2 regions of the Paenibacillus sp. P36 genome follow, and region 1 is predicted to be linked to the other one. Evidence: a T-box and tRNA genes for the amino acid it is inferred to sense, from the RefSeq annotation. Region 1 holds a T-box; the other holds one or more tRNA genes.
What was found. A T-box is a leader RNA that pairs with one kind of tRNA and senses whether it is charged. The one in region 1 lies ahead of ACKTT9_RS21365 (glutamine--tRNA ligase/YqeY domain fusion protein), so its partner is inferred to be a tRNA-Gln.
Positions count from the first base shown of each region.

Region 2: it has a tRNA-Gln gene. The T-box ahead of ACKTT9_RS21365 (glutamine--tRNA ligase/YqeY domain fusion protein) is inferred to sense a tRNA for this amino acid. The anticodon was not compared.

Region 1 covers NZ_AP038372.1:4,750,459-4,754,882, forward strand. The annotation lists gene ACKTT9_RS21355 (zinc-binding alcohol dehydrogenase family protein) at 1-4, opposite strand, end outside; gene ACKTT9_RS21360 (helix-turn-helix transcriptional regulator) at 110-949, opposite strand; gene ACKTT9_RS21365 (glutamine--tRNA ligase/YqeY domain fusion protein) at 1,001-2,677, opposite strand; T-box leader at 2,747-3,000, opposite strand; gene ACKTT9_RS21370 (ArsR/SmtB family transcription factor) at 3,097-3,429, opposite strand; gene ACKTT9_RS21375 (hypothetical protein) at 3,455-4,363, opposite strand; gene ACKTT9_RS21380 (SLAC1 anion channel family protein) at 4,411-4,424, opposite strand, start outside.
Region 2 covers NZ_AP038372.1:7,490,558-7,494,981, forward strand. The annotation lists gene ACKTT9_RS32840 (PotD/PotF family extracellular solute-binding protein) at 1-738, opposite strand, end outside; gene ACKTT9_RS32845 (DUF2294 domain-containing protein) at 995-1,345, opposite strand; tRNA gene ACKTT9_RS32850 (tRNA-Leu) at 1,625-1,706, opposite strand; tRNA gene ACKTT9_RS32855 (tRNA-Gln) at 1,722-1,793, opposite strand; tRNA gene ACKTT9_RS32860 (tRNA-His) at 1,811-1,883, opposite strand; rRNA gene ACKTT9_RS32865 (23S ribosomal RNA) at 2,063-4,424, opposite strand, start outside.

The DNA of each region.
Region 1 (4,424 bases):
TCATATAAAAAACCTCCTTCGGTTGACTATGAACTCAGTATAGTCAACGCAAAAGGAGGTAGCCACAGTATGTTTATACGGGTAACCAGATTACTAGGATACGTTGATCTTATAACACCGCATCAAGAAAATCCTTTAGTCTCTTCTCCGTTGGCGTACCCGTTATCGGTGTAAAAATGCAGAAATGTAGATCCGAGTCGGCATTCATGCTGACAAAGGAGTTGATTTCGAAGGCCAGCTCGCCCGCTCCAGGGTGGTTTAGATGGAATTGGCTCGTCTTTTTCAACTGGATATCATGCATGCGCCAAAGCGAGTCAAACTCAGCACTCTCAGTTGCCAAGCGATCAGCCGTTTCTTTAAACCAAACATCACCATCATTCCGTTCAAAATACGATCGAAAGACCGCTACGGAGTACCGCGCAAATTCGTCCCAATTCATCATCTGATTGCGAAAATAGGGGTCCATGAAAAAAATCCTCATAAGGACACGCTCTGGACTTGACATCGATGAAAAATCGGTAATGATCTCGCAAGCCGCTTGGTTCCAGGCGATGACTTCTGTTCTGTCATTCGCGACATAAGCGGGGAAAGCCATTTGGTCGATAATGCTTTGCCATTCAGGTTTTATACGTTCTTGTCTCTGAGGTGCAGGCGTGTTTTCTGGACTCCACAAACCAAGCAAATGCATCCTTTCATCCGAGGACAATTGCAGTGCTCTTCCAATGCTTTCTATAACTTCCCTGGAAGCCGTCACCTCTCGTCCTTGCTCCAGCCATGTGTAATAGGTTACGCTAACTCCTGCCAGAATTGCGACCTCTTCCCTCCGAAGTCCTGGTGTTCTCCTTCGTCCATATGAATGCTGAATCCCCGCTTGCTCGGGATGCAATCGCTCCCTTCTTGACTTCAGGTAGTCTCCCAAAACCTTCAGCCTGTTGTGATCAGCACCCATGCGATCCCTCCTCGATATTTAGAAGCACTCGGATCGGATGTCATTCTCTGTTCATCTCTCCTTTTTGCTCCAAGCATCTTTTAATGGTACAACACGGTTAAATACAAGTCTATCGCTGGTTTTGGCCTCCAGTGAAAAATAACCATGCCGTAGAAACTGGAATTTTTGTTCAGGCCGTGCTGTCTCAATGTAAGGTTCCATCCATGCATCCTGAATAGTAACCATCGAGTTAGGATTGATTAGTTTCATCCAATCTTCGCTGTCCTTCGGAACTTCCTGATCAAGCAGCAGCTTCTCATAGAGATGGATATCAGCCTTAACTGCGTGCTCGGTTGAAACCCAGTGGATCGTCCCTTTTACCTTACGCCCAGTAAACCCCGTACCGCTTTTGGTCTCCGGATCATAGGTGCAACGAAGTTCTGTAATTTCTCCCGAAGCTTGATCCTTTATAACTTCTTCGCAGCGAATGAAATAGGCTCCCTTCAACCTTACTTCAGTATGAAGACTTAGCCGGTGAAAACCCTTAGAGGGTACTTCCATGAAATCTTCGCGTTCGATATAAATGGTTTTACCGAAAGGAACCTCTCTTTTTCCAAGCTCCTCGTTTTCACTGTTGTTTTCAATCAACAACATTTCTTCGACATCTTCCGGATAGTTGGTAATGACCACCTTCAGGGGTTGCAGCACAGCCATAACCGTGACGGTCTTTTCTTTTAAATCCTGTCTCAGGCAATGATCCAGTAGAGATATGTCCACCGTGCTCTGAGTTCGAATGCTGCCAATTTCCTCAATAAAGGTGCGAATACTTTCTGGAGTAAAGCCTCTTCTGCGCAATCCTCGCAGGGTGGGAAGTCTGGGATCATCCCAACCATCCACATATCCCCCATCTACCAACTGCCTCAAAAACCGTTTACTAGTTACAACACCAGTTAAATTCAACCGGCCGAACTCCCTTTGCCGCGGAGGCTCAGAGATCTCCAACTCATTTAAGACCCACTCATATAAGGGCCTATGATCTTTGAATTCAATAGAACACAAAGAATAAGTAATACCTTCAATGGCATCTTGAATAGGATGAGCAAAATCGTACATGGGATAGATGCACCAGTCATCTCCCGTTCTATAATGCTTCGCATGAATAATACGATAAATAACAGGATCCCTTAAATTCAAATTGGATGAACGCATATCGATTTTGGCTCGAAGCACTTTTGATGAAGTCGGGAATTCGCCATTTTTCATTTTCACCAAAAGCTCTAAATTTTCCTCAATGGTCCGGTTTCTGTAAGGGCTATCTATGCCTGGTTCCGTCAATGTACCTCGATACGCGGTTACTTCCTCTGGCGTTAAATCACAGACATAGGCTTTCCCACGTTTGATCAAAGTAATAGCGGCGTTGTAGATCTCGTTCGAGTAGTCCGAACCATAATAGATATTTTCCCCAGGATCGTAACCAAGCCACTTGATGTCCTCTATAATTGCATTCACATACTTGATATCCTCCTTTAGAGGATTCGTGTCGTCAAAGCGTAAATGAAATGTCCCGTTAAACTTACGGGCTACTGTATAATTCGTGTGTATGGCATAGGCGCTTCCAATATGAAGATAGCCGTTGGGCTCAGGTGGAAATCTTGTGCACATCTCCCTGCCGAATGCTTTTTCACCAATTTCCTCATGAATTAACTTTAAGATAAAATTGTCCGTCAAATGCTCCTGCAAATTGTTCAATTGAGACTCCTCCTAATAAACGCAAAGTGGTTTAAAAATAAAAAAAACTTCACCTCCAAGACCTTCAGTCTTGAGGACGAAATTTTCGTGGTACCACCCCAGGTTCATTAATATGTCGCCATATTAACCTCTTCAAGTACGGCATTGCAGGCAATGCTTATACTCTAGCTCAATAACGGGAGCTCCCGTCATGCCACCCCCCTTGCAGGTTCCGACATGCTGCTCATAGACTTGTTTCGTGGAAAAGCTCTTTGCTCCTTCTCAGCTGCCGGAGCTCTCTGTGCAAGATCATTTTCCATTACTCTTCTAATCATCGCGTTCAATATTGACCTTATAATATCAAATGATTCCCTTTTTTGTAAACAGACATTCTACCCGTGAAATCCACTAAGCATACAATTTCTGTCACCATATAAACCCTATAGTTTCTTAGCTTGCATCCCCGCGGCAAAGTCCTCCAAAAAGTTATCGATAGCTCCCTCATTGCGTCGATAATAGGTCCATTGACCATAACGACGCGATTCCAACAATCCGATTTTCTGCATGGAGGACAAGTAGGTGGAGATAACGGACTGTGCAAGACCGGCTTTTTCCTGAATGTCCGCTACACAAACTCCCCCAGGAAATTCAACCTGAATCTCGCTGGGTAAATCTTTGTGCAGTTTGTCCGGTTCACTTAGCCAGCGGAGAATATTGAGCCGGGTTTCATTCGATAAAGCTTTGAGCACAGCGAGCATATCTTCATTTTTCATGACACGACACTCTCTTCTGGTTTGTTTATTCTTGTACGGCTTGCCTCTTTCTCAACTGTCGGTATGCCGCAGAAATACACATCAACACGCCTGTTGTGGCAAAAACACCTACTGGAAACCCCCAAGTCCCCCATGCCGGGAAGATGAGTGGCATCAGTGAGACACCAAAGGCAACTGGAACAGGTGCTTTAAACCATTTACAGAGAATGAGTGTAATTACAACATTGATAACACCAACCCAAATAATAGAGCCAGCCAATAAATGTAAGACCCCGACGGAAAGAATCGCCGTTGCCGTCAATACAGCTAAACGAGGCGGGATTAATTTCCAATTAAAACCATCTGTATGAAACACCTCAAATATGAGCGCAAATACCGGTGGAACCACAATCACTGTTAGATTCGTTACGAAAGCTAGTCCAATCCAGAGCGCTAAAATAATCGTGATGATGACCGTATCTGTTTTTTTACGAAACTTTTGTGGGCCATCAGGTAACTTTTCCGATTTTCTCATTCTAAAAGCGGCTAACATAATCATAAACGTAAATACAGCTGTTGTTGTTGCAAAAACATAGTCATGCAAGCCTAAAAAAATCGGCAGCAGTGTTGCAGGAATCGTCGGTCCAAAATTGACGCGAAATATGTGCATTAAAATGACAATAATCACAAGACCAAGCAATATTTTCGGCTGCGTATTTAGCGTCAAACCGTTCAATGCAGTGCCAATGAAAGCTCCTATGGTTGGAGCAAGCCACAGATGAACAGGCTTCTTAATCCAGTGAGCGACAGGAAAAACCATAACCCCCATCGCCATACCGGCAATTTCCGGAAACAGTATATCTCTCTGCTTCAGCACTACGGCAGCAGAAAGCATAAGAATAACTAACAGGTATGCTGACAAAAATCCTTTTGATCGTAGAGTATTCCAGATCATTTCTATCGTTCTCCTTTCGACAAATCCGATCAATGACATTTTTATTATTAGCCTTTTAGTA
Region 2 (4,424 bases), 2.7 Mb from region 1:
CGGACCTGCAGCAATTTCTCCTTGTGCGAACATATTCACGAATTCAGAAGTTTGTCCATAGTACTTGACGACTCCTTTATTCAGCTCCTTCACCTTGGTGAAAGCTTGATCCTCGTTGAACTTTGCATTACCGGATACCAGTGACGCCGCATCCAGCACCATTGGACCTGTCGTAGACGTAATGTTTGGCAGCGTCAGCTTCTTGGAGAGTTCAGGACTCCACAGGTCGCTCCACGACGTGATCTCTTTGCCTACTGCTTTCGGATTGTAAGCAATTCCGAAACGGCCAACGGTATAGGCAGGACCATAGTCTTCACCAAGCGGTGCTTTCGCAATATCGTAGATATCTTTTAAATTCGGAATACGGCTGCGGTCGATTTTTTCAAAAAGTCCTGCTTCAATTCCTTGCTGTGCATAGTAGTCGGATAAATAGATAAGATCCACTTTGGAACTGCCTTGTTTCACTTTGTTTAAACGCTCGGAGTTATTGCCGATTTCCAAAACAATCTTCACATTATGCTCTTTCTCAAAAGGCGCATAAACTTCTTTCTTGAAGAAATCATCGGAAAAACCCCAAGTGGAAATAACCAATTGTGTAGGTTCCCCTGATGTTCCCGCAGGTGAAGCTGTTGCGGCGCCAGTATTCCCCTGATCTTTCGCAGGCGCGGTACCGCATCCCGTCAAAGCCAGTCCTACTACGGATAAAGAAATCAAACCACGAAGCATTTTTTGTTTCATCGTTAACATCCTCCCAATATCATATATATAATTTGTAGCGAAAATCCCTTTGTTAAATTTTTACTAGTATTCTACAACGGCTTACAAATATATGCCGCGCTCTTGCTAAGACCTGAAAAAAATAGAAAAGTGCCCTTGATAGAAGATAACTTCTAACAAGAGCACTTTTCATCGTAAACAATGGAAAGAGACATCAAGTGATATTCAAGCGGGTATGCCCTTAAGATAGATCAAAAGAGATACACCGTGGTCTAGACTATTTAGTTGGTTTAAGAATAATGTTCGTGATGGCCCATTGCGTCGGCGGATCATAGTCTCTTAACACCGCATCCATGGACAACCCTAGTTCTTGCTCCAGCTTTTCCCGGATTCTCTTCTTGTAAATAGAGGACATGTAAAAATCGACCTCGTGTTTAAGCGTAGGAGCCTCTCCTTCTAAAGCCGTTGAGCGGGGTGACCGACGATGCTTGGCATGAAACGTAATGATATTCTGATCCAAGGAAACCTTCAGCAAGGTTGTACCAAAACCGAATAATTCTTTGGATATCTCGTTATACAGGTGACACAGCTTCTTCTTGTATTCATTAGAATCATCCGGTACGGACATTAAATCACCTTCAAGAGGAATAATTGATCTGTATTTTTTCGAGCTATACTAATAATACATAGGATTCCTTAATTAATCAAGGTTATTGTTCGTGATTTTATATGGAATTTAACGTAATTCGACCTAATCTCTTGTAAAATATCCGTTTTTCCGAATGTCGTTCTTTAAATTAATAGTCTCAATTAGCAGCAATTGGATATAGGAGGTTCCTCGTTATTTGGTGACTCTGTTATAAAACAAAAAAACCTTACATATGTAAGGTTTTTCGTAAAACTGGGATGCGGTCGGAGGGATTTGAACCCTCACGCCTTGTGAGCGCCACCCCCTCAAGATGGTGTGTCTGCCGTTCCACCACGACCGCTTAAAGGAAAGTAAACTGGGGATCTAGGATTCGAACCTAGGCATGACGGAGTCAAAGTCCGTTGCCTTACCGCTTGGCTAATCCCCAACAAGATAAGGGAAAAGGGCGACCGATGGGACTTGAACCCACGAATGCTGGATCCACAAACCAGTGCGTTAACCCCTTCGCCACGATCGCCACAGTAGGGATTTATTCCCTGAAGACTAGATACGAAACTTGCGTAAAGTGAATTTGTCATCTACGTTAGACGTAGCGACTAGCTGCTTAGTCAGCTGGAATCTGAGAGACTTTGAACTACGTTCAAAGATCCCTATAAAATCTGAGAGACTTTTGACTCCGTCAAAAGATCCCTATATTAGGTTAAGCCCTCGACCGATTAGTATTCGTCAGCTGCATACGTTGCCGCACTTCCACCTCGAACCTATCAACCTCGTCGTCTACAAGGGGTCTTACATACTGGGAAATCTCATCTTGAGGGGGGCTTCGCGCTTAGATGCTTTCAGCGCTTATCCCCTCCGTACATAGCTACCCAGCGGTGCCTCTGGCGAGACAACTGGTACACCAGCGGTACGTCCATCCCGGTCCTCTCGTACTAAGGACAGCTCCTCTCAAATTTCCTACGCCCGCGACAGATAGGGACCGAACTGTCTCACGACGTTCTGAACCCAGCTCGCGTACCGCTTTAATGGGCGAACAGCCCAACCCTTGGGACCTACTTCAGCCCCAGGATGCGATGAGCCGACATCGAGGTGCCAAACCTCCCCGTCGATGTGGACTCTTGGGGGAGATAAGCCTGTTATCCCCAGGGTAGCTTTTATCCGTTGAGCGATGGCCCTTCCATTCGGTACCACCGGATCACTAAGTCCGACTTTCGTCCCTGCTCGACTTGTAGGTCTCGCAGTCAAGCTCCCTTATGCCTTTGCACTCTGCGAATGATTTCCAACCATTCTGAGGGAACCTTTAAACGCCTCCGTTACATTTTAGGAGGCGACCGCCCCAGTCAAACTGCCCACCTGACACTGTCCCCATACCGGATCACGGTACCAGGTTAGAACTCCGATACGATCAGGGTGGTATCCCAACGGCGCCTCCACCCAAGCTGGCGCTCAGGCTTCAAAGGCTCCCACCTATCCTGTACAGATCGTACCAAAGTCCAATATCAAGCTGCAGTAAAGCTCCATGGGGTCTTTCCGTCTTGTCGCGGGTAACCTGCATCTTCACAGGTATTAAAATTTCACCGGATCTCTCGTTGAGACAGCGCCCAAGTCGTTACGCCATTCGTGCGGGTCAGAATTTACCTGACAAGGAATTTCGCTACCTTAGGACCGTTATAGTTACGGCCGCCGTTTACTGGGGCTTCAATTCATAGCTTCGGAACCGAGGTCCCTAACCACTCCTCTTAACCTTCCAGCACCGGGCAGGCGTCAGCCCGTATACTTCGCCTTGCGGCTTCGCACAGACCTGTGTTTTTGCTAAACAGTCGCTTGGGCCTTTTCACTGCGGCCCCCTCGGGCTATTCACCCTACCGAGGCACCCCTTCTCCCGAAGTTACGGGGTCATTTTGCCGAGTTCCTTAACGAGAGTTCTTCCGCGCGCCTTAGAATTCTCTTCTCACCCACCTGTGTCGGTTTGCGGTACGGGCACCTTCGCCTGGCTAGAAGCTTTTCTTGGCAGTGTGAAATCATGACCTTCGGTACTTAAAGTTTCCCTCCCCATCACAGCCCAGCCTTACGATGTGCGGATTTGCCTACACATCAGCCTCACTGCTTGGACGAGCATCCATCAGCTCGCGTCACTATCCTTCTGCGTCACTCCATTGCTCATAACGGCTACGGTGGTACAGGAATTTCCACCTGTTGTCCATCGACTACGCCTTTCGGCCTCGCCTTAGGTCCCGACTTACCCTGAGCGGACGAGCCTTCCTCAGGAACCCTTAGGTTTTCGGCGGATCAGATTCTCACTGATCTTTTCGTTACTTATACCGGCATTCTCACTTGTATGCGCTCCACCTGTCCTTACGGTCAGAATTCAACGTACATACAACGCTCCCCTACCCATGCACTAACGTGCAAGCCATAGCTTCGGTGGCGTGTTTAGCCCCGTTACATTTTCGGCGCAGAGTCACTCGACCAGTGAGCTATTACGCACTCTTTCAATGGTGGCTGCTTCTAAGCCAACATCCTGGTTGTCTGTGCAACTCCACATCCTTTCCCACTTAACACACACTTGGGGACCTTAGCTGATGGTCTGGGCTGTTTCCCTTTTGACAATGGATCTTAGCACTCACTGTCTGACTCCCGGATTTAAGTTTGTGGCATTCAGAGTTTGACTGGACTTGGTAACCCTTGGCGGGCCCCGCACCCAATCAGTGCTTTACCTCCACAACTCCACATCCGAGGCTAGCCCTAAAGCTATTTCGGGGAGAACCAGCTATCTCCGAGTTCGATTGGAATTTCTCCGCTACCCCCACCTCATCCCCGAATTTTTCAACATTCGTGGGTTCGGGCCTCCAGTGAGTGTTACCTCACCTTCACCCTGGACAGGGGTAGATCACACGGTTTCGGGTCTACGTCCACGTACTAAAGCGCCCTATTCAGACTCGCTTTCGCTGCGGCTCCGTCTTTTCGACTTAACCTCGCACGGGAACGTAACTCGCCGGTTCATTCTACAAAAGGCACGCCATCACACATATAGAGCGCTCTGACTTTTTGTAAGCAC